Regions from separate parts of the Blautia sp. AF19-13LB genome, predicted to be linked through region 2. Evidence: riboswitches for the same ligand, from Rfam matches in the RefSeq annotation. Region 2 holds a riboswitch; the other holds the start of a gene.
The links. Region 2 has a riboswitch for cobalamin ahead of DWX32_RS15050 (hypothetical protein). Riboswitches for the same ligand answer to the same signal wherever they lie in the genome.

Region 1 (12,650 bases), on a different contig from region 2:
CAGGCGCCGTCACGCTCGGAAATGCCGCGCAGGCTTCCCATTCCTTCCGGTGCTTCCCATACGTTATTGGTCCATACGTAGCGGTCTGTAAATTCATTGCGGTCTGCTTTCATGGATTCTTTGAACCATGGATGCTCAACAGATGTATGGCCCGGAACCAGGTCGAGCAGAACGTGCATGTCACGTTTGTGTGCTTCTTCGAAAACTCTCTTCAGATCCTCATTCGTTCCGTAGCGCGGTGCAACGCGGCAGTAATCTGCGACATCGTATCCTGCATCACCGAATGGGGACAGGAAGCACGGGTTGATCCAGATGGCGTTGCAGCCCAGCTCCTTGATGTAGTCTAATTTTTCAATGATACCCTGGAAATCTCCGATTCCGTCGGCGTTGGTGTCGTTGAAGGACTGCGGGTAAATCTCATAAAATACTGCGTTATCTAACCATTTTGACATTTTTTCTTTTCCTCTTTCGCTCTTATTTCTGCTGTATTTTCGTCGTTGCAGCAAGTGTTTCTATATGATATATTACTACTGTATCCGCTGAAATACCAGTAATTTCCTATTTCATTCTAATACTATTCTATGATTTTATGCATGCCGCGCTCTGCCATTTCCGGCATTTTACGCACATGCTTTTTGGAGGAGGATTTTATGATGCTTTCTGCTGCGAAAGAAAAACGCCAGCACGGCTCCATGCAGGTTCCCTACAGTTATTATGACTGCCGGATGCCCGACTATTTTCCCGGCGTACCGCTGCACTGGCACGGGGAGATGGAGCTGAATTATATCAAACGCGGAACGGGGTATTTTCAGTATGAGGACCGTCTGCTTACGGCGCATGCCGGTGATATTTTTCTGATTCAGCCGAACCTCGTACATGCCATTCTGCCCGCCGAGCAGGAGTCGATGTTTTATGATACGATTGTTTTCCACCAGAATATGCTGATCGGCGGGTATGACGACCGCAGCTACACGGAAATTCTGCAGCCGTTTTTCTCCGCCCGGCGCCGCATCCAGGCACCGATTTCACCCGAACATTCCGGTTATGCTGCACTTTCTGCATCCGTCCATCAGATTTTCCGCTGCATCCGTGAAAACTCTGCTGTCTCCGATCTTCTGCTGAAAAGTGAGCTGCTCCGCTTCTTCTATCTGCTCGCCGCATCGCCGGAACTCTGCACCGATCGTCCCGCCATGCCTGCGGCTGCTGAAAACCTGCGGCCTGTGCTCGCCTATATCCAGGAGCACTTCGCCGACCCGATTACCATAGAGGAACTTGCCAGGCTGTCGCATTTGAGCAAAAGCTATTTTATGAGCTGTTTTAAGCAGACCTTCGGACTCGGGGCCGTTGAATATCTGACACAGCTTCGGATCAAAGCCGCCTGCGAGGCGCTGCGCAGTACGACGCGGAGTGTGTCCGAAATCGCGTACGACAATGGTTTCCGCAACCTTTCCAACTTCAACCGGCAGTTCCGAAACAAAGTGGGATGTACGCCGCAGATGTATCGGAAGGAATTTCAAAATCCGTAAATTCAAAAAGGGATGCATCAAAATATGCATCCCGAAAATCTATCTCTGATCCTATTTTTATTCCGTAATCTCCGGTACCGACGGAACATCTTTATCTTCTTCCCGCCAGCTCCCAGAATGCGACAGCGCTCGCCGCAGCGACGTTCAGTGAATCCACACCGTGTGTCATCGGAATCAGCACGGTTGCATCTGTTTCAGCGATCGTATCACTTGCCAGTCCGTCACCCTCGGTTCCGAGCAGAATGGCGAGCTTTTCATGCGTTTTTAACGACGGATCATCCATCGGAACGGAGTCTTCTTTTAATGCCATCGCAACGGTATAAAATCCAAGTTCCTGCAGTGAAGCAATTCCCTGCTCCGGCCAGTAACTGCCGCCTGGCAGCACGGTCCACGGGACCTGGAAGACATTTCCCATGCTCACGCGGATGGCGCGGCGGTACAGCGGGTTGCTGCAGCCTGATGTGAGGAGCACGGCATCGATGCCAAGCGCGGCGGCGGAACGGAAAATCGCACCGACATTCGTCGGGTTCACGACATTTTCCAGAATCGCCACGCGGCGGGCATTCCGGCAGATTTCCTCCATAGCCGGAAGCGTGCGGCGGTGCATCGCGCAGAGCATGCCGCGCGTGAGGGCAAAGCCTGTGAGCTGTTCCAGCACCTTCGTCTCTGCTGTATAGACCGGCGCGTTCGGGCAGTGCGCAAAGAGTGCTTCGTTTGCGGCAAGCTCTGCGCTTCCGGCAAGGAACGAAACCGGTTCATATCCGGCATCCAGCGCACGCTCGATGACACGCGGACTCTCCGCAAGAAAAAGGCCTGGCTGCGGTTCATAATAGTGCAATAACTGCGGTTCTGAAAGACGCGCATACACGTCGAGCTCCGGCGCCGCAAAGTTTTCGATTTTTCTGATCTCTGACATAATATTGATTTCCTTTTGCGTTTTCTCTTTGTTTTCACTATGTTCTATTGTAGCAATCCCGCTCCCGTTTCGCAATCCATTCTTTTTCCCGCCGGTGCCGTTCCCCGCACCATTCGCCAAACCGTGCTTCCAGCACGCATCGAATTTTCTTGTTTATCTGTCTTTTTTTAAAATTTCTCAATTTCCTCTTGCCAAACGCCGCCGGAGACGTTATAATAATCGACGGTTCAAAATTAAAAACTGCAGAAAAGATTGGTATCAGATTGGAAACGGCACAAGTGCATTGCTTGGTTAACGAACAACACATGTGTCTTTTTTGCGCCCATTTTTCAAAATTGCAAAGAAAAGGAGAACAATCGATGCCAAAAACAAAATTTCAAAACGTTGTATTTACCCTCATGATGTCCTTTCTGATGGTCTATGCCATGATCTGCTACAACATTTCCATGAACATCGGCGGAATGACAAATCAGGTCTTTCTGATGGCGTTTCACGAGATGATAATCATGTGGCCGGCCGCTTTTATCCTCGAGTTTTTCCTCGTGGATCATCTGGCTCACAAATTAGCTTTTTGCATGGTAACACCGCAGGATCGTCCGATCGTAATCACGCTGGCAATTTCCATTATGATTATTGCTATTATGTGTCCGATTATGAGTTTTATTGCAACACTGCTGTTTAAAAATGCAGGAAAGGAATTTGTCGCTGTCTGGCTTCAGACCACGTTCTTAAATTTCCCGGTTGCCTTCTTCTGGCAGCTCATGTACTGCGGACCCTTCATCCGTTTTCTGTTCCGCAAACTGTTTCCGGAAAAATAAGAAAAGATATCCACAAAGGCGAACCGCTTTTCCCCTCTCTTTCCACAATTTCTGTGGACAGACGGTGCAAAATGGTTCGCCTTCTGTGGATATCTTTTGTTTTCTTCCGGGATTACTCCTGCGGTACCGGATTGGATACGCTGACTACATGATCATACCAGGTTCCTTTTTTACCAATGATCGCAACATTGAAATCCTCGTCCAGTTTTTCTACCGGGATATCAAAGCCGTACACTTCATCTGTGGTTCCGTCAGAATACGTTACCTCATCTGTGGTCGGCTCGATCAGCTCTGCGCCGTCTGCCTGTGCTTCTTCTTTTGTTCCCACAAAGACATTGACAATGTTTTTGGATACCAGGCTGACGTGGATGGTCATTTTTCCGTCTTTTACCGTCAGGACACCCTTTCCTTCTTTTGCTTCATTGACATGGAACATATTGCTGTCTGTATTGAAGTCTGCCGTATACGTACCGTCTTCCAGCTCTGATGCGCTGCTTTCTCCTGCAGTCTCCGCTGCCGATGCGCTTTCTGCTGAAACATCTGATGTGGATGTACTGCTCTCTGCCTTAGATGCATCCTGTACAGAAGCGGAAGATGCGTCTGCCGCAGAAGACGCAGATACTGCAGATGCAGAAGATGACGCTGCATCCTTTCCGCCACATGCGCCGAGCATGGATACAGTCAGTGCTGCTCCAAGAAAAAGAACTGCCAATTTTTTTCTCATAATAAAATTCCTCCTTGTATCACCTTGAAGCGGATCTTTTTCATCCGCTCAACTTAAAATCCGACAGCACACTGAGTCTCTTCAGCCGTACTGCCGGATCTTATTTTACTCTATTTTACGTTCGGAATGCAACCCCTAATTATTCAGCATCGTCCTGAACGCCGTTGCCGTCCATAGCTGCCTTGGTATGCTGTACATACAGCTGCTCAACAGCATCAATTCTTCCAAGACCTTCGATCTGAGTGTCGATCTCGTCGAATGCACCGGATGCCTCAAACTGGCTCTTCCAGGAATCCTCATCCTCGCCTGCCATATCGTTGTTTGCGTGGTCACCTGCAACAACCATCAGCGGCCGAAGAATTACTTTCTTGTATCCGGCTGCTTTTACTGCCTCGATCACGTTCTCGCAAGCGGTCTCTTCCGGCTTGCCCTCAACGGTTCCGATGAATACGTTTTTGTATCCAAGAGTATCCATCTGTGTCTGCATCTGGCTGTAGGTTACATTTGCAGTGTGGGAAGTACCATGTCCCATAAATACGAAAGCAGTGCCGTCCTCTGCTGCTGCATCCAGACTGTCATAATTTGCAGATTTTACTGCCTGTGCCGTGATTGCTTCTGCAACGGCCTGTTTGTCCTCGTTGATTACGGTAGCGTCACTTCCAACCTCGCCAAGCAGCGGCTCTGCGATGGTTACGGACTCAAATTTATCTTTATAGCTATCTACTGCTTCTTTCAGCTCGTCGTACTCTGCGCCGTGCATCAGATGAGTCGGCTGAATAATCAGTTTTTTCACGCCATTGCTTACAGCTCTTTCCAGTGCCTGATCTACGTTGTCGATCTTCTCGTCATCGCGGGCCTGTACATGGTTGATGATGATCTGTGCAGTGAAGGCACGTCTTACGGACCAGTCCGGATATGCAGCCTGCAGAGCTTTCTCAACGCCTCCGATATCCTCAGCACGGCTGTCGTTGAAGGAAGTACCAAAGCTTACAACCAGAAGCTCATTCTCGCCGATCTCGTCTCCGTTTAACGGATCATCCTTGGAAGCATCCCCTGTGTCTCTTCCGAAGTAATCCGGATCTGCGTTCTCACCTTCTACGAGTTCTTTCTGTGCGTCTGTCAGGGCATCCCATGCCTCTTTTGCTTCTTTGCACTGCTCGTCGGTGTTATCATTTCTTTCCTGTACATAAATTGCGTCAATCAAAGCTGCCACTTTATCTGCTGCCTCCTGGTCTGCATCTGCGGATACCTCTTCAGATGCAGAAGATGCGCTTACGCTGCTGCTTGCTGCTGTGGTGTCTTCCTCAGATGCGGAAGATGCACTTACGCTGCTTGTTGCTGTGCTGCTTGCGCTGCTGCTGGATGCGTTGCTGCTTCCGCATGCGCCGAGCATAGATGTTACCATAGCTGCTGAAATTAAAGCGACTACAAGTTTCTTTTTCATTTTTGTTTTCCTCCCATTTGCTGGTATCTTTGCAACAACCAATATCGGGGACGTTTTACATTTCAAACTATGAGAAACACGCTCCGCGAGTTTCTCAAGTTATCGCGGCAGTCGCTAAGGTCTCGTGCAAGCACGGACTTTGGCTCGTTGCCCGCGTAAATAGAAAGAAGCCCTTTCGTTTTTCAACGAGGGGCTTCCAGTATTTTTATCACAAAGAAAACCATCTCACCCGCTGTGGGGCAAATGTCCGCTTTCCTGTTTTGTACTGCCAGTTCCTCGTGGCACGAACGTAACGTTCCTGTACTGCGAAAGGCAGGTCTCCCGGCTCATTGCTTCAGGATTTGACTCCAGCGCATCGGTCTCCTTCCCGGTTTCCCAGTGGATCATTCCCCTGCTTGCAAAATACGGTGACGAGTTCGTGCAGGATTCACACCTGCTTCCCTTTTCACCGGACACGTATGTCCGACACCTTACACATCGATATTTAATTGTCTTTTCTTTAACGACTGTTAGTGTAGCACATCATCTTTTCTCTGTCAAGTGCCGTAAAATCAGGAAATCCGGCCATTTTCCATTTCATATACCACATCCGCGACGTTCATCGTGGACACAATACAAATTATATTTTTATACTTATACAATAATGTAAAGTTTACATTGTTGTATAACATAAATACTAAAATAAAAAGCACTAGAATATTTTCTAATGCTTTTTGTCTAACACTTATCCAAAAATGTTTTTCAACTCACAGACCTAAGTCTGAACTCGCAGAATATCCTCGGTATTTGTATCCTGCCCTTTTATCTTACCATAAATTCCGCCAACGTCAATTAGTTATTCCTCCCTTCAAATCCTCTATTTATTTTGTATATCTAAAATCCGTATATTTTTATTCTGCATTTCAATCATATTTTTGTTGAATGGACTACAAGAAACTGTTATACTCAATATACGGGTGCTGCCATAACGGTAGGCGGTTAGTCCTTCTACGGAGGGACTGTGACTCTCCGATTACATAGAAACCCTTTATATGGGAATTCCTTGGAAAGGAGGGCTAAGCCATGAGTATTATCGACTTCATAGCAGTTGTAAGTTTCGGCTTAACCTGCTTTAGCCTTGGATACAACTTCGGCAAAGATACTGCGAAATCACAAAAATAGCCGCCCAGTCCTGCAAACTTTGGCGACTATTTTTACATAAACCAATAAATATGGACTAACCGTCTATCGGTAGCACTCTTTTCAATATCATAATATCATGCATTTCAGAATATGTCAAAATCTTCTTTTCACATATCCCGAAATCTCCGATACCTCTCCTCTACCAGTTCTTCCCCATCCATCTTCTCATACTTTTCCAGGAATTTCAGAATTTTGCCTCTCAATTCTTCACACACCACTGGCATTGTGTCCACCGTAAACTCCCCCGGCTCTTCCACAATCTCTTCTACAATTCCCAGTTCCTTCAAATCCCCCGCCGTCAGCTTCATCACCTCGGCGGCCTCCGGCGCGCGTTTGCCGTCTTTCCACAGGATGCTTGCAAATCCCTCCGGCGACAGGATGGAGTAGATGGCATTCTGCATCATCCACACTTCATCCGCCACGGCGAGTGCCAGTGCACCGCCGCTGCCGCCTTCTGAAATGACAATAGAAAGAACCGGCGTTTTTAACGCTGACATTTCATACAGGTTCCGCGCAATCGCCTCGCCCTGGCCGCGTTCTTCGGCTTCCATTCCGCAGAAGGCGCCTGGGGTGTCTACGAGACAGATAACAGGCCTGTGGAATTTTTCGGCCTGTTTCATCAGACGCAGGGCTTTGCGGTAGCCCTCCGGGGACGGCATGCCGAAATTGCGGCGGATGTTTTCTTTCGTATCCGCGCCTTTCGCCTCGGCGATGACCGTGACCGGTGTGCCGTCAAACGATGCAATACCGCCGATGATCGCCGCATCATCGCCATACAGTCGATCACCATGAAACTCAATAAAATCAGGAAACAGCTCCCGAATATAATCTTCTCCCACCGGTCGGTCCTTTTTCCGCGCTTTCTGCACACAGTCCCAAGCCGATGTTTTCTCTCCCGTTTCTGGTGCTGCCAAAGACCGCTTCACGTCTCCATCCCCCAAAGTCAGCACTTCCGAGGAAACTTCGATATCTTTCCCATGCATCCGCAGAATCTCCGACAGCACCTCTTTCGCCTCTTCTCTTGGCAGAATCCGATCCACAAACCCATGCTCCACCAGAAACTCCGCCCGCTGGAATCCTTTCGGCAGTTTCTGTCCTATTGTCTGCTCAATAACCCTCGGTCCCGCAAACCCGATCAGCGCATGCGGCTCCGCCAGAATAATATCCCCCAGCATCGCCCAGCTCGCCGTCACGCCGCCCGTCGTCGGGTCCGTCAGCACACTCACATACAAAAGCCCCGCATCACTGTGTCTTTTCAGCGCCGCCGACGTCTTCGCCATCTGCATCAGAGAAACAATCCCCTCCTGCATCCGCGCCCCTCCCGAGCACGCAAACAAAATCACCGGCAGCGAGAGCTTCGTCGCCCTCTCCACCGCCCGCGTAATCTTCTCCCCAACAGCCTCACCCATACTGGCCATCATAAACCTGCCATCACAGACCCCGATCACCGTCTCCATCCCGTTGATCTGTCCCTTACCAGTCACAACAGCCTCCGTAAGTCCTGTTCTCTCCTGCAGAGCCCTCACCTTCTCTTCATACCCCGGAAACCCCAGCGGATTCCCCGCCGTCATCCCCTGATCCCATTCCTCAAAACTCCCATCATCCAGAAGAAACTCAATCCTCCGATACGCATGCACCCGAAAATAATTCCCACACTTCGGACAAATATAAAGATTCCTCTTCACATCCTCCGTAAAAATAGCCCCCTTACAAGCATTACACTTCTTCAAAATCCCCTGCGGTGCCTCCGGCACCACCCCATCCGCCGTGTGCTCCTTCCGAAACACCGTCTTCTTAAAATACTTACCCAGCATCATACCACCATCACTCCTTACGTCATAACACTTTCACTCTATTGTCACCATAACAATCTTCCAACCACACACCTCACCCATCGAGGCATTCATTCTCTCTTAACCGCTCACTCCTGTCATCCCAGCCGCACCGCCCCGCGGTGTCGCTGACCACACTCTCCCAGTCGTGTGTCTGATCTCAGCCGCCCGGCAGTACAGCAGAGGGGGGCGGCCTTAGTGTTTCTTTCCTCTGAAACCGCGCCGTCCCCCTCTGCTGTACTGCCGGGCGGCGTCCGTCTCTCACAATCTCTCCGTCAACCGCTCCACAAACTCAATATCCGCCCTCCCGGCCAGATACTCCTCTTCATTTAAAATAGAATACAAATAATCAACGTTAGTGTCGACTCCCTCGATGACGACTTCCCCCAGCGCACTCCTCATCCGCGCAATCGCCTCCTCACGCGTCCTCCCATGCACAATCAGCTTCGCCAGCATCGAATCATAAAACGCCGGAATCACATACCCGTCATACGCCGCCGTATCCACCCGTACTCCAAATCCCCCAGGCAGATGCATCTCCGTAATCTTCCCCGGACAAGGCCTGAAATTCTTCGCCGGATTCTCCGCATTAATCCTGCACTCAATCGCATGACCCGAAAGCCGTACCTCCCCCTGCGTCACCGACAGCGGCATCCCCGAAGCCACCCGAAGCTGCTCCTGAATCAGATCCACCCCCGTGACCCACTCCGTCACCGGATGCTCCACCTGAATCCGCGTATTCATCTCCATAAAATAAAAATTCCCGTCCGGCTCCAGCAGAAACTCAATCGTCCCCGCATTCGCATAATGCGCCGCCTTCGCCGCCCGGACCGCCGCCGAGCCCATCCGCTCCCGCAGCGTGTCATCAATCGCCACACAAGGCGACTCCTCAATCATCTTCTGATGATTCCTCTGAATCGAGCAGTCCCGCTCCCCAAGATGAATCACATTCCCGAACGAGTCCGCCATAATCTGAAACTCCACATGACGCGGATGACGAATCAGCCGCTCCACATACATCGTCCCGTCCGCAAACGAACTTTTAGCCTCCTTCTGCGCCGTCTGAAACGCACTCTGGAACTCCCCGCGCGTCTCCGCCATGCGCATACCCTTGCCGCCGCCTCCAAGCGCCGCCTTAATCATCACCGGAAAACCAATCCGGTCGGCCTCAGAAAGACCCGTCTCCCAGTCAAAAACAGGTTCCTTTGTCCCCGGAATCACCGGCACACCGGCTGCCTGCATCGTATTTCGCGCTTCAGACTTATTACCCAGCCGGTCCATCACCTCAGGCGACGGCCCAATCCACGTAATGTGGCACTCCTGGCATCTCCGCGCAAACGTGCTGTTCTCCGACAGGAATCCAAATCCCGGATGAACCGCATCCGCCCCCGTCACAAGCGCCGCACTCAAAATACGTTCCATATTTAAATAACTGTCCTTCGACGGTGCCGGCCCGATGCACACCGCCTCATCCGCGAGCTGCGCATGCAGTGCCTCCCGGTCCGCCTCCGAATAAACAGCAACCGTGAGAATTCCCATCTCACGGCATGCCCGGATAATCCGGACCGCGATCTCCCCACGGTTTGCAATCAAAACTTTTCGAATCATTGTGCTGCCCCCACCATAAAGGTCAGTTCCGCCTGCGCGACCACCTTGCCGTCAACCGAAGCAACCGCTTCCCCGACGCCCATCGGTCCCTTGTGGCGGATAATTTTCGTCTCCAGACGAAGCTTGTCTCCCGGTTTCACTTTTCCCTTAAAGCGGCACTTGTTGATGCCGCCGAAAAATGCAATTTTTCCCTTATTCTCGTCAAGAGAAAGAATCGCAACCGCACCGACCTGCGCCAGCGCCTCGATAATCAGCACGCCCGGCATCACCGGCTCCTGCGGAAAATGACCCGCAAAAAAATCCTCGCGGTACGTCACACATTTATACCCAATGCCGAATTCGCCCGGCTCAAAATCTTCTATGTAATCCACCAGCAGAAACGGATGTCTGTGTGGAATAATCTCCTGAATCTGTTTCGTTGTCAAACTGTTCATTCGCTGCTTCCTTTCTCGTCCCGGCTTTACGCTTTTACCCGGAACAGCGGTTTTCCGTAATCAACCATCTCGCCGTTTTTCACCAGAACCTCCGCAATCACGCCGTCCACTTCGCTCTCAATCTCATTCATCAGCTTCATGGCCTCCACAATCGCTACAACCTGTCCCTTTTTCACGGTGTCGCCAACCTTCACAAACGGCTCGGCATCCTCTGCCGGAGCTGTATAAAACGTTCCGACCAGCGGGGATGTCACAAAAACGCCTTCTTCTGCTTCACTGTGATCCTCAGCCGCTGTACTTTTTCCTGCCGTTTCTTTTCTCTCCGGCATGGCTGCTTCTTTCGCTGTCACGCCATTTGCTCCGCCCATCATCTCTGCCATCTGCAGACCGGCACCGGATGGAACCCCGCTCATCTGCACCTGCACCGGAGCTGCTTTTCCATGCTCCATGGCAATCTTGATCCCATCAGCCTCGTAATCAAACGCGGTCAGCGAAGAATCCGAAACTTTATCAATCAACTGTAAAATCTGATCTAATTCCATCTTATTTTCCTTTCTGCACCGGAACACGATGCCGCTTTATTCATATTTCTGAAACAGCAGCACCGCATTGTGGCCGCCAAAACCAAGGGAATTGCTCATTGCCAGTTTCACATCGGTTTCCACCGGAGCGCCGATGCAGTAATTCAGATCGCATTCCGCATCTGCTTCCTTTGTTCCAATCGTCTGATGCACGAAGCCGTCCTGAATGGATTTCGCACAGACAACAGCTTCCACACCGCCTGCCGCGCCGAGCAGATGACCGACCATCGATTTCGTCGAGTTGACCAGCACATGGTCTGCCGCATCACCGAAGGCTTTCCGGATCGCACGCGTTTCAAACAGATCGTTGTGATGTGTGGACGTTCCGTGTGCATTAATATAAGTAACTTCTTCCGGTTTTACTCCCGCTTCTTCCATCGCAAGCTCCATCGCACGTGCCGCACCACTTCCATCTTCCAATGGAGAAGTAATGTGGTACGCATCGCAGGTTGCGCCGTATCCGACTACCTCTGCATAGATCTTCGCGCCGCGCTGTTTCGCGTGCTCCAGCTCCTCAAGTACGAGAATGCCGGCGCCCTCGCCCATGACGAAACCGTTCCGGTCTTTATCAAACGGAATCGAAGCCCGCAGCGGATCTTCCGACTCGGAAAGTGCGGTCAGTGCCGAAAAGCCTGCCACGCCGACCGGCGTAATTGCGCTCTCCGCACCGCCTGCCACACAGATGTCCGCGTCGTTGTACTGAATTGCGCGGAAGGCATCGCCAATGCAGTGCGTTCCTGTCGCACACGCCGTTACCACGCTGGTACATTTTCCTTTCGCGCCGAGTGCAATCGCAACGTTTCCCGCCGCCATGTTCGCAATCATCACCGGAACGGTAAACGGGTTGACGCGGGACGGATTTCCGGCATCAATTTTGGCTTTCGCCTGCTCGCATGCATTCAGATCACCGACGCCGGAGCCCACCAGAACGCCGACGCGGAACGGATCTTCATTCTCCATGGAAATGCCGGCATCTGCAAACGCTTCTTTTGCTGCCGCAACGGCATACTGGGAGAAAGTTCCCATTCGTCTTGCCGCCTTGAAATCCATGCGTTCTTTTGCCACGAAGCCTTTGACCTCGCCTGCCAGATGTACTTTATATTCTGCTGTATCAAATTTCGTAATCGTTCCGATTCCGCAGGCTCCCTTGCGGACGCCGTTCCAGAATTCCTCCACGGTATTTCCAATCGGGGTTACCGCACCCAGCCCTGTGATGACTACTCTTCTCTTCATTCCAACTCTCCTTTTCTTAGATCACCATGCCGCCGTCGCAGTGAATCACCTGTCCGGTGATGTAAGCTGCCGCTTCGGATGCCAGAAATGCGGCCAGGTTTGCCACATCCTCCGGCTTTCCGAAATGACCGAGCGGAATCTGGGATACGGATGCTTCTTTCACTTTATCCGAAAGAACCTCCGTCATATCGGTCTCAATAAAGCCCGGCGCAATCGCATTGACGCGGATGCCGCGGGATGCCAGTTCTCGTGCCGCTGTTTTCGTCAGGCCGATCACACCTGCTTTCGATGCCGCATAATTTGCCTGTCCGGCGTTTCCTGCCACGCCGACCACAGAAGCCATGTTGATGAT
Region 2 (12,650 bases):
TGGATCTCGGAAGCACGCTGCGCGCACACGCTGAAAAAATGGGCGCGGAATTTTCCCGTGAGCGTGTGAAGGAGCTTGTTCTTGACGAAGAGATCAAGATTGTCCGCACGAGAAAAAATGAGTATCATGCCAAAACGGTCATTCTTGCAACCGGTGCGGAGCACCGCGCGTTAAATGTACCTGGTGAAAAGGAGCTCTCCGGCATGGGCGTCTCTTACTGTGCAACGTGTGACGGCGCATTTTTCAAAGACAAAACCGTTGCCGTTATCGGCGGCGGCGATGTCGCCGTGGAGGATGCGATTTTCCTTGCCAGAACGTGCAAAAAGGTTTACGTGATCCACCGCCGCGATGAACTGCGGGCAGCCGGTGTTCTCCAGGATGCACTGCTGGCACTGCCGAATGTGGAAATGGTGTGGGATACGGTTGTGGATTCCATCGAAGGAAACGAGATGGTGTCCGGCGTGAAGGTAACGAACAAAAAGGCAGGGGAAGCCGGTGTGATCACGGTAGACGGCGTGTTTATTGCCGTCGGCATCGTTCCGGTCTCCGCACTGATCGCAGGCATCGTAGAAACCGATGAGGCTGGCTACATCAAAGCCGGCGAAGACGGTGTGACGAGCGTGCCGGGCGTGTTCGCCGCAGGCGATGTCCGCACGAAGCAGCTCCGTCAGATCATCACGGCAGCCGCCGACGGCGCGAACTGTGTGACTTCGGTAGAGAAATATCTGATCAGCCACTGATGGCTTCTTTCGAATAGAATACGGCAAAAGCAGGCATTCTTCGTATTGTACGGAGAACTGCCTGCTTTTTTCTGTTTTTCCGTAGTTTCTGAAATCTGAAAAACCTTTCATGTCAGTCGTGTAAAACTTTAAAACCTCTTTTTGTCGAAATTGCACAAAGAAACCGGTTTTTTCCCACACGGGCCAATTTTATAAACATCCCGTCCACAAGTTATCCACATAGTTAACCACCGAAAACATGCCTAAAAACAAGTTATACACCGAGTTATCCACATTATCCACGAAAAACGGTGTGGAAAGCATGTGTTTAAATCTTGCGAAATCAGAACGCGTGTTTTGGTCATAACAGAGAAAACCGTTATTTCGCCAAAAGATTTTATAAAGCACTTGACTTTTTAAGTGTCAATCTCTGTTGGTTTTTGACTTGAATTGTGTGAATTTTTCGTACAATTTAATATTACATTTTTCGTGTTCTTTTGCTGTTTTTACAATGGCTGCAAAAAGAAAATCTCCTGTTCGGAAAACGATTGTTTCGTTCCCAGACAGGAGATTTTGATTGGATTTTTCTTTGTTTTACTCTGCCAGCTTTCCAAGCCGCTTTGCTTCTGCCCTCAGCTCTTCGATCCGGCGGTTGCACATGCCCACCGGGACGCCGGTGTCGATGACACGTTCACAGCTCTTCATCAGCTCGCAGGCGCGGGCAAATGCCTCGTCGCTGATCTCCTGGAACGGTGCTTCGGTTACCGTCTCCATCGCCAGAATGCGGGCGAGCTGGTAATCGATATCGTTCGTATACAGGACGCCTGCCGCAAACGGGACATTTTCCTTCTGCAGTTTCCGGAACACCGGGATTCCCGTTCCGCCGCCTGCGAGGACAAAGACGCGCGGTGTTCCCTCCGGCCGCGGCAGCTCGATGCTTCCGAAGCACGGGTCAAACGAACCATTGTCAATCTCGTATAGTTCGCGGATGATATCCTCGCGGAAAATTGTCTCCGGTGCGCCGAAATGGGAAATAGCATCGCCCTTGACGCAGATGATCTTATCTGAAATTTTCTGTGCCAGATCGATCTCATGCAGCGACATGATGACGGTGATGCCCTTCTCCTTTGCCATGCGGCGCAGAATCGCGAGCAGTTCCAGCTTGTGGCGGATATCGAGGAAAGAAGTTGGCTCGTCGAGGATGATGACCTCCGGCTCCTGACAGATCGCACGCGCAAGAAGCACTCTCTGGCGCTGGCCGTCGCTGATGGCGTTGAAATCGCGGCCGCCGAGCTCTTCGGCATGAACGGCGCGCATCGCCTTCTCGACCTTCTCCTCATCCTCGCGGGTCAGCATGCCGAGCCGTCCGGTGTACGGATAGCGGCCCGTTGCCACAATATCGTGGCAGGTCATCAGCTCCGGCTTCATGCGCTCCGTCAGCACAACGGCCATCTTCGTGGACAACTCGCGGAACGAAAGCTCATGCAGGTTTTTCCCGTCAAACTCCACATTTCCGCCGACCAGCTTTAACTGGCGGGTGATGCTTTTCAGAATCGTTGATTTACCGGAACCGTTCGGTCCGATCAGCGTAACGATCTCGCCTTTTTCGATGCCGATGCAGATATCTTTGATCAGCGGCTTCTTATCATAGCCGACCGTCAGGTGGTCCAGATGAAAATAATATTCATTCATATTCTCTTACCCCCTTTTCCGGCGCAGCATCATGAAAATGACGACCGGCGCACCAAAGATCGATGTGACCGTACTGATGGACAGCTCCAGCGGTGCAAACGCCATACGCGCGATCAGGTCGCACATCATACAGAAGACGGCTCCGCCGAGGAACGTTCCCGGGATTACGACGAGCGGACGCGATGTGCCGAGGCTCTGTTTAACGAGGAACGGGACGGCAATGCCGACAAACGAAATCGGACCGGCAAATGCGGTGACGCATGCGGAGAGAATACTCGAAAGCAGAATCAGCGCGATGCGGAATACTTTGATGTTGACACCCATGCTCTGCGCATACGCCTCACCGAGCTGATATGCACCGATCGGTTTTGCCATCAGGAACGTGATGACAAAGGTGATGCCGATCACAGCCGCAGAGATCGCTACGTTGCTCCAGCTCATGCCGGAGAAGCTTCCCTGTGACCAGCCGTGGAGGTTGACGATATCGGAATCCTCCGCGAAGGTGACAACAAAATCCGTGACCGCCGAGCAGATGTAACCGATCATAATACCGCCGACGAGAAGTCCTGCCATATTTTTGATCCGCCGGGACATCAGCAGAATGAAGCCGACGGAGAGAAGGGATCCTAAGAATGCTGCAACAATCATCGTGTAAGATGTGATATTGCGCGCCCGCTCCAGATAAAAGATCATGGTCAGCGCCACGACCATTTTGGCTCCCGAGGAAATTCCAAGAACAAACGGACCGGCAATCGGGTTTTCAAAGAAAGTCTGTAAAAGGAAGCCCGACAGGGACAGAGCACCGCCCAGGATTGCCGCCATCAGAATACGCGGAAGGCGGATTTTCCAGATAATATTGTACGCTTTCCCCTCTCCGGTCCGCCGCAGCAGAATCCGGAAAATTTCCGGAATCGAAATATTTACGTTTCCGGAATTGATATTCAGCACGGTGATGGCGGCGAACGCCAGAATCAGCACCAGGAACACAGCGGCATACCGCGAACGGCGCCGGAAGTTTTCCATATGGAAACTGTTCTCTTTTCCTGTCATATTTTTTTTCTCTGACATACGTTCCTCCATCAGGATAATTTTCTTAAGAATACCATCTGATCCGGATCGCCGCCCGTTACCAGAAGGTTAATGTCGTTGGTAAACTGTGCAATTTTATCGGTTGCCTGATACATGGATTTCTCGGTTGTCCAGACGTTGCCCTCTTTGACTGCTTTGTAATCGGCAAACATGGAATCCTTTGCCAGCAGGTCGTCCAGGGTTTTGACGGTGGAATCGATGCTTGCGTTGTAGATCAGATAGTCCGCATCTTCGGCCGTATCGTAGAACTGCTCCATCGTGATCGGCACGGATGTTTTTCCGCTGTCGTCCTGGAGATCACGGAAGGCGTTGCGCGCACCGCCAAGCTCGATCATGTTGGAAATATAGTCCTCCGGGTTCCGCACAACGGCAGCTCCGCTCGTATTAATATAGAAGAAAGCGACCGTTTTTTCGGTATTCTGGAAATCCTTCAGATTTTCCACAACACTTGCCTGATTTGCAAAGAAGTCGGCTGCCTCCTCCTCTTTGTCCAGCATGGCACCGTAGAGTTTGATCCATTCGGTTCTGCCAAGAGGCTGGGATTCGTAGCTGGAACGGTCGATGAAGACCGGAATATCGAGCATCTCGATCATCTCCTGTACCTTCGGGGAATGGAGGATCATCGTGGATTCAATGGCCAGATCACAGTTCTCACTGACCAGAAGTTCGTAATCCGGCTCACTGTATTTTCCGGCGAAGATCATCGTTCCGGCATTCATCGCGTCAACGGCATCCTGTACGTACCAGTTGTCTGCGGTTTCACCGGAGAGACGAATCGTATCGAGGGAGTCGATGGCATCGAACAGCGCCATCGGAGAGGTTGCTGCCATGTAGATGCGTTCCAGCGGCTGATGGATTACAATTACGTCGGAATCGAGGTCATCCGGCGCCTCTTTTCCGTCCGGGACGAGCAGATACTGCGCGCCGTCTTTGACATCGATCAGTTTATAGCCGTCTGTGCAGTAGTATACGTTAAAGCACTCGGCGTAATTCAGGACCATCTGGCTCTCGATGGTGATTCCGGTGATGTCCGGTGCGTCGCTGACATCGTCTGTCGTTGCGAAACCATCCGCGGATGCGGTATCACTCCCGGAGGTGCTGCTCTCAGCAGTGGCTTCGGAGGTGCTTTCACTTTCAGCTGTACTTTCCGAGACGGATGTGCTCTCCGTCTGGCTTTCGGAAACGTCTGCTGCGGATGCTGTGGATGTGCTGCTCTCAGAAACTGCCGAAGTGCCCGACGCGGACGATGTGCTGCTTCCCGTTGATGCGGTGCTGCCGCAGGCCGTCAGTGACATCGCTGCTGCAAGAAAAAGTGCGGCCCATTTTTTCAGCTTTCTTTCGTTTTTTCCTGTCATTTGATATTCCTTTCTGAAAGAAAAAGCCGCTGCCATACGGCAGCAGCCCTTTCTCATTTTTTGCTGCAAATTATTGTACTTATTTATTCTCTTCTGCCTTTACCATCTGCTGGAACAGCTCGTTTGCCTGATCCTCGCATCCGAAGATCACGCCGTAGACTTTCAGCCACTCTGCTTTCGCAAGATCGGTCTTCTCATCTGCGGAACGGTCAACCAGCATCGGAATGGTCAGGGTTGCCAGACGTTCTGCGGTGTCGGACAGACGCTCATTTTCCTCTTTCAGAAGTTCTTCCGGAGTCTTGTCTTCGTCTGCTTTCTCATCCGTTGTCTTATCGTCTTTATCGTCCTTCTGATCCTCAGATTTGGTATCTGCGGTCTCGTCGGCTGCATCAGCATCTTCCTCATCTTTTGCATTTCCCGGAAGGAACTCAGACGGAAGAATTGCAAAGTCGATTTCGTCTTTTACCAGAGCTTTGTAGTCCAGATCATCGAATGCTCCGTCGAAGGAGATTTTTTTATCTTCCATTGCTTTTGCAATGTTTTCGATCTGGCAGTCTTTCTGCTCCATGCCGACTGCTTTGATGCTCTCTGCTGCGTCTAACTGCTCGTCGAGAAGTTTCAGGGCATCCTCAGATGCTACGTATGTTTTCTCAACCGGAAGCTGGATCACAATCATATCTTTGTCCAGTCCTGCCGGAATCTCAACATCTTTCGGAACGATCAGATATTTGACAACATTGCCTTCGTACAGCTCTTTTGTCTTTTCGGTCAGATCTTTCGCTTTCTCAGTGCTGGTTTTTTTGGAATCGGATGCTGCTGCCGCTTCTTCCTCGTCGGTTGCTGCTGCGGTATTCTCTGCTGCTGCGGTATCGGTATCTTCTGCTTTCTTGTCGTCCTCGGTCTGTTTCTCCGGATCACGCTCGGTATCTTTTGTCATATCGATCTCCAGCAGGGTGATGCCTTCGTCGTAATGATACATCTTGAAGTACTCTGCGTAAGCAAGTTTTGTCTCTGCTTTGTATTCCAGTCCCATGATCTCTGGAGCGGTGGTATCCAGCTTGGAGTTATCGGTGCTGATCGTGGAGGTTGTTCCGTCTGCTTTTACAAATCCTGTGCTGAAAGAAGTGCTGCCGCCCTTCTTTGCTGCTGCCAGGGAGATGAAGATGTTGTAGGAAATCTCATGGGCAACGGACATTCTGGTGGTCATACCGATGATGGTATTGTTCTTGTTCAGCTCAACCGGAATGGTGAAGATGCTGCTTCCGCCGCTGACATTTGCCATGTATTTATTTCCGTTTGCTTTTACATATCCGTAGTACGGACTGCTGAATGCGATCGTTGCATAAGCCTGTCCGTTCGTTACAGTAATCTTGCTGCAGGAGATGGTTACCTTTCCGGATCCGCCGGAGAAGGAGAATCCGTCTGGTGTGTAAACGCCGTCTGCCAGTGTGGTTGCACTGTCTACTTTGGATGTGCCGCCGCTTAAGTCAGACTCATATTTGGATTCCTGCTCCGGTTTGGTATCGGCCGGTTTCTGGGTCGGTGCCGGAGTCGGGGTGCTGGTCGGTTTTACAACCGGTGTCTCAGATGGAGATACGGTTGGGGTCTTGGTCGGAACGATGGTTGGTTTCGGAGTATCGCCCTTGTTGTCATCCGACGGAAGGTCTCCGGTCTTTTTCAGGCTGGAAGATGCAATCGTGATGGCTCTGTCGTACCATTTGCCGCTCTTTACTGCATGAGCTGCTACAGCAAATTCCTGATCAAGTGCCTCTACCGGGATTTCAAACTGCATTCCGGTTTTGGTTTCACCGTCTAAGGTGTAGTCCACTTTTCCGGTGGAAGCGATCCATGCGCCGCTCTCTGCTGCCGCATCTTTTCCGGTTCCCATATACAGATAATCATAGCCGCTTCCGCTTAAGGTGATAACTGCTGTCATTTTTCCGTTTTTCGCGGTCAGTTTTACGCCGACTACCTTGAACATTGCTGCATTAGTTGTTGCCTCTGCACTGTAAATACCATCTGCTACTTTATTGGTCTCATCTGCCGGAAGATCTGCGGTCTTTTTCAGACTGGAAGATGCAATAGTAATGGTTCTTGCATACCATTTATCCCGTTTTGCAGAATGGGAAGAAACAACAAGTGCCTGATCGAGTGCTGCTACCGGAATATCATACTGCATTCCTGTTTTCGTCTCGCCGTCTGCTGTTGTGTAATCAACGGTGCCGACGCCTGCAATCCATGCACTCTTGTCTGTGGCAGCTGCCTCTTCCGGTGTTCCCATGTACAGATAATCGTAGGCAACACCACTTAACGTGATGCGTGCTTTCATGTCGCCGTCTTTTACGGTCAGCTCTACGCCGACTACTTTGAACATAGCTGCGCCGGTCTCCGCGGTTCCGCTGTAGATACCGTTTTCTACTTTCGCCGGTTCCGGAGTTGGAGTTGCGGTTGGAACCGGAGTCTCACTCGGAGTCGGGGTTGCAGTCGGGACCGGAGTCTCGGTCGGCTCCGGTATCGGAGTTACTTCCGGTGTTTTGCTTCCCGGAACTGCAAGATAAAGCTGCTGTTTGGTGTACCAGGTTCCGTCTTTCTTTCCAAGAACGATCGGAACGGTTGTGCCGGCTTTGTCCGCATCTACTTCAAATGTAAAGGAATAACCGCCGTTTGCTTCCTGCATTCCCTGGATAGCCGGTGTTTTTGCAAGGTCATCGTTCTTTCCAAGATACAGTTTATCAAATGATACGTTGTTTGTTTTCAGTGTAAGAACGAGTTTATCGCCCTTGTTGATCATTGTTGCCTCGGAGATGACGAACATTTTGAATACGCTGCCGTCCTCTTTGGTAACCGGTGCTTCTACACTGGCTGGCTTATTCGAGGAATCCTCACCTGGATTTTCGCTTGGAGTCTCGGTTGGTTCCGGTGTTACCGTCGGGATTGCATCGGTGCTGTGGATCGTAACGGTTTTATCAGCCCATGTTTTTTTCTTGGCTGAGCGAACGGCAACATCCATCTGTTTGTCAAGCTCTTCCACCGGAATTTCAAAACGATATCCGGTCTTTTCTGCACCGGTCTTCGTATCCGTATAGGTTTCGCTTCCTGTCGGAGCAATCCAGCTCTTTTCATCTGCTGCGGCAGCTTCTGCTGCTGTTCCCGTATACAGGTAATCATAGCCGGTTCCACTCAGCAGAATGGATGCTTTCAGTTTTCCATCTTTTACGATGAGTCTGGAAGAAATCACACGGAACATGCTTCCGGTTGCTTCTGCAGAAGTCTCATACTCACCATCTGCCGGTTTTGCTGCTTCCGCTGCTTTTGTTTCTTTCTCCTCGGCTGTATTGGATGCCTCATTTTTGGTTGTTTCTTTTACTTCCGTTTTCGGCTGTTCTGCCGCCGGACTGGTATTCTCTTTTACAGCATCTTTGGTTTCTTCTTTTGCCGGTGTTTCTTTTTCAGCATCTTGGGAAGTCTCATCTGCTGCTTCCGGCTCTTTTTCTGTGGTATCGGCAGTCTCTTCACCGTCTTTTGCAGTGTCCTCTGCAGTATCTTCCGAAGCATCCTCATCTGCGGATGGTGTCTCGGTCTCGTCAGATCCTGCCGCTGTCTGATCCTCTGCAGGCGCGGCCGGTGTTTCCGTCGGCTCTTCTGCCGGAGTCTCTGCAGTGCTTTCACTGCTCTCGGTTTCTGCCGGTGTTGTTTCCGGTTCTGCCGTCTCTGCTGTTTCTTCGCTCTGCGGCGCTTCCTCTGCGGCTGCGCTGCTTTCTGTCTGTGCTGCTTTTTCCTGCGTATCTGCTAATACGCTGGCAGTCGGGCTCATGATCATGGACGCCGACAGCAGCAGTGCCAGAAATTTGCTTGAATTTCCTTTCATAACTTCTCCTTTTCTTCGGATATCCTTCGCGCATCTGCTCCGGATTCCGTCTGACTTTTTCAGGCAGCTGGGCGGTGCCTGTCCCCGTCAATGATGTCTCCCTGCAAGTAATCTTGTTTTTGAGGACACATTTTTTCTGCGAAAAGACAAACAGACATCTGCTTTTTCTGCAAAAGAGTTTCTCCACCGGAGCTCTTTTTCGGACGCATGGCGACAAAAAAGCAGATGTCCGATTTTGCTTCGTACATCTTTCCATGAATATATGCTTTCATCGGAAGCGATTCACTAACCTTTCCAGCAGGTTTCCTGACTCGCAGATCTTCACGGCAGCCGCGCCTTCTCATGCGTTTCGCACAATGGCATTTCTGCAGCTAACACTCCCTGCTTACAGTGACCGGATCGCTCAGGATTTCCACCTGATTCTCTTTTACCTTCGCGGATTCTTTTTCAAATCCGTTCTGCACTGAAAAGTCCCTTATTTCATTCGTTACTGATTATAGCAAAGCCGTTTTGGAAAGTCAAATGAAAGGCCACGGAAAAAGCGCATAAAATCAGCATTTTTTACATACTTTATGATAACTGTCCGCACCGGAGCCTATTCTATGAAACCAGCTTCTCTGCACCGCCGCATCCTGTTCCCTCTGCTTCTGTGCGGCGGACTTCTTTTCGCCCTGCTGTTCTGGTATTTTTCCCCGTTCTTTTCCCCTGGTGAGAACCGCCGGTTTTCCGCGTATGTGGAGGAACGGTTCCACTCCGAGGTAACCTCTTCTGCCATCACGCTCCACTATACCCTCGCTGATCCGGCTTCCCGCGGAATTGCCCCCGGCACCGCCTCGTTCGGCACGGTTTCCATCCCTGACCGCACCTCATATGATGCCCTGCTGCAGAGTGTGGAAACAACGCTCACATCCTTTCATCGCAACCGCCTCTCCGCGGAAAATCAGATCACGCTCGATCTTCTGCTCTACGAGCTGGACTGCGAGAAAATGCCGGGCAGCACCAGCCTTCTTGCGGAACCGCTCGGTCCGTCGCTTGGGATTCAGGCACAGCTTCCCATTCTGCTCGCGGAGTACCCGTTCCGCACACAGCAGGATATCGCCGACTACCTCCATCTTCTGCAGGATCTCCCGCGCTATTTCTCCGACCTCATCGCACTCGAACAGGAAAAATCCCGGCAGGGCGTGTTTCAGAATGACCTTGCGGTCGATGGCATTATCCACCAGTGCAGTGCTTTTCTCGCCGACGCGGATACACCGGAAATCCATCTGCTCCACACCGTTTTTCAGAATAAACTGCAGGCGTCTTCACTGTTTTCTGAGGCGGAAAGGAATCTCTGTCTGCAGACGCATGAAAAACTCCTTACCTCCTGTGTTTTTCCCGCCTACCGCTCTCTTTCCGATGCGCTTTCTTCACTCCGCGGCAAAGGAACACAGAACGCCGGTGGTCTTTCCCGGCAGGAAGGCGGACTTTCCTACTATGCGTATCTTCTCCGCAGCCGCGTCGGTGTTGATGCTTCACCGGAGGAGCTGACCCGCCTTTTAACACAGCAGCTTGCGGACCAGTGTGCCGAAATGCAGATCATTCTCGATCAGAATCCGTCGCTCCCCCTCTCAGAGCAGGCGCTCGTGCTGCCGTTCTCCACGCCGGAGGAAATGCTTGCCGATCTGCAGAATGCCGTTTCTGAAGATTTTCCCGTTCTTTCGGGTATCGCATACGAAGTAAAGACCGTGGATGACTCCCTCAAGGATTTTTTAAGCCCCGCCTTTTATCTCACACCGCCCGCCGATGTCAATTCACCCAACTCCATTTACCTGAATCCCGCGGATGAGATGACCGGCATCGAGCTGTATTCCACACTTGCCCACGAGGGCTTTCCCGGCCATCTGTACCAGACCGTCTCGTTCTCGCGCTCCGACCCGCTTCTGATCCGCCATCTCTACGCGCCGTCGGGTTATGTGGAAGGATGGGCAACCTACGTTGAATCATATGCCTGCCGCTACGCCGCACGTAATCTCGATGCAAACACGCAGGCGCTCTGCCGTCTCTGGTATCTGAACCGCTCGGTGCATCTTACCCTCTGCTCGCTGCTGGATCTCGGAATCCACAGCCAGGGATGGCTCCTCTCGGATGCGTCAGCCTTTCTGGCGCAGTTCGGCATCACGGATGCGTCGGCCGCTGCCTCTTTATATCAGTATATTCTCGAGACACCGGCGAACTATCTGAAATACTGTGTCGGATCGCTCTCGTTTTCGCAGCTCCTCTCGGAAGTGCGGGAACAGGAAGGTGACTCATTCTCATTGATCGGTTTCCATGAAAAACTGCTCCGTCTCGGGCCTCTGCCGTTTCCGCTCGTAGAAAAATATCTGTAAACGGTTCGCCCTGCTGAAAAAAAGATCCCACAGACTTTCTTCTATAAATAATAGAAAGTTCTGTGAGATCTTTTTCATTTTCAAAATTCTTTAACCTAAATTGTAAAGAGATGGATCTGTCGGCCGCTGCGGATCAATAACAGAGGCAGAATCAAACAGATCGCTTGTTCTGTCCTCGCCGCCTCCGTAGAGGTTCTGGTACAGACGGTATCCATCCAGGTTTCTTCGTCCCATACGCAGGTAATTGTCTCTTACCTGAACGAAATACTGGGAGGAATCTACGTTGCAGTAGATGTTGAAGCCCTGACTCTTTAAGTAAGCAAACTTCTCATTGTCCATCGTGTAATCGTGCCAGTCGGAAAGATCCTGTCCATGTGCAAAGATGATGATATCGCTTCCGCCGATGAGCGGTGCAACATACGTCAGCCATTTCTCGGTATCCGCCTGGATCGTCTCGATCGGTTTGTCGCCGACACGGATATGGCCCCAGGTATGGCTTGCGAATGTCCAGCCGTCTGCTTTGATCGCATCGGCTACTTTTTTCGCCTCCTCGCACTCTTTATCCCAGTCGAAATCCGGGTGTGCATCAAGCCATGCTACCTGATCATCCGTCAGATCTTCTCTCGTCTTGTAATCACCGTCGGTGCGGTATCCAAGGATTCCATCGTAGCCGGTCAGTGCTACGGTTCCGCGCGCATTGTGGTATACGGCATCCGGATGCGCTTCGATAAACTGATCCATCAGCGGGATGCAGTCGTAAGCACCGGTCACAACAGTTCCGTCATCCTGAATGTATTCGCAGGTCGGTTTTCCGTCGTCGCCGACTACCATCTTGCTGGCAATGCCGCGTCCGTCGTAAGAGTGGTAATAGGAAAGGTCATCCAGAGAAAGAACGAATGCTTTCTTGCCCTCCGGCAGGTAAATGTCCCCTTCCTCGTAATGAACGGTTCCGTCATCATCTACGGTCTTTTTCACGAGATCGTTGATCGAAACCATGACATATCCTCTGTCGTACATCTGCTGGGTGATCGCGTTGAACTCATCCACGGTGGTCATCCACTGGCAGAAGCCTGCGGTCTGTGCGTTGTCCTGATAGAACGCTTTCTGCGGATCGACTACAAGAGAATGATAGAAAATGTGGGTTACTTCGTTGACGTTGACGCGCACACAGGCATCTCTCGTGCTGGTGTACTCTGCTACTTTTGTGATGATATCCGCGTCGGTCGCTGCGCCCTCTACGCTCTGGAGCTTTTCAATGGCTCCATCGTAATCGTATGTCTGCGCAAGTGCATCGGCTTCCGCCATAATCTGTGCTTTCGTTGTCGGCGCTTCAGCACTTCCCGTGCTGTCCGACGATACGGAACCGTCCACCTCTGCTGTTTTCTGATCCTCTTTTTCCTGTGCTTTCTGCTGGATTTTTTCTGTTCCTCCGGCCAAAGCCCAGATTCCAATGCCGAAGATGACAAGCAGAACACATAGAATTCCTGTTTTGATCATCAGCGCACGCTTCCGCTTTCTTCTTCGGAGCTCCTTTTTACTGATGTTTTTTTTCTCACTC

Region 1: another riboswitch for cobalamin. It lies ahead of DWX32_RS02990 (sirohydrochlorin cobaltochelatase); the one in region 2 lies ahead of DWX32_RS15050 (hypothetical protein).

Annotation. Positions count from the first base shown of each region.
Region 1 is NZ_QUGO01000002.1:157,470-170,119, forward strand. It holds gene DWX32_RS02965 (alpha-amylase family glycosyl hydrolase) at 1-452, opposite strand, end outside; gene DWX32_RS02970 (AraC family transcriptional regulator) at 651-1,526, shown strand; gene DWX32_RS02975 (TrmH family RNA methyltransferase) at 1,618-2,442, opposite strand; gene DWX32_RS02980 (DUF2798 domain-containing protein) at 2,802-3,260, shown strand; gene DWX32_RS02985 (hypothetical protein) at 3,373-3,984, opposite strand; gene DWX32_RS02990 (sirohydrochlorin cobaltochelatase) at 4,124-5,428, opposite strand; cobalamin riboswitch at 5,723-5,916, opposite strand; gene DWX32_RS02995 (acetyl-CoA carboxylase carboxyltransferase subunit alpha) at 6,718-8,427, opposite strand; gene DWX32_RS03000 (acetyl-CoA carboxylase biotin carboxylase subunit) at 8,704-10,050, opposite strand; gene fabZ (3-hydroxyacyl-ACP dehydratase FabZ) at 10,047-10,484, opposite strand; gene accB (acetyl-CoA carboxylase biotin carboxyl carrier protein) at 10,511-11,026, opposite strand; gene fabF (beta-ketoacyl-ACP synthase II) at 11,063-12,298, opposite strand; gene fabG (3-oxoacyl-[acyl-carrier-protein] reductase) at 12,315-12,650, opposite strand, start outside.
Region 2 is NZ_QUGO01000016.1:48,148-60,797, forward strand. It holds gene trxB (thioredoxin-disulfide reductase) at 1-740, shown strand, start outside; gene DWX32_RS15035 (ABC transporter ATP-binding protein) at 1,314-2,411, opposite strand; gene DWX32_RS15040 (FecCD family ABC transporter permease) at 2,418-3,479, opposite strand; gene DWX32_RS15045 (ABC transporter substrate-binding protein) at 3,491-4,855, opposite strand; gene DWX32_RS15050 (hypothetical protein) at 4,935-8,723, opposite strand; cobalamin riboswitch at 9,003-9,206, opposite strand; gene DWX32_RS15055 (DUF885 domain-containing protein) at 9,326-11,092, shown strand; gene DWX32_RS15060 (hypothetical protein) at 11,183-12,650, opposite strand, start outside.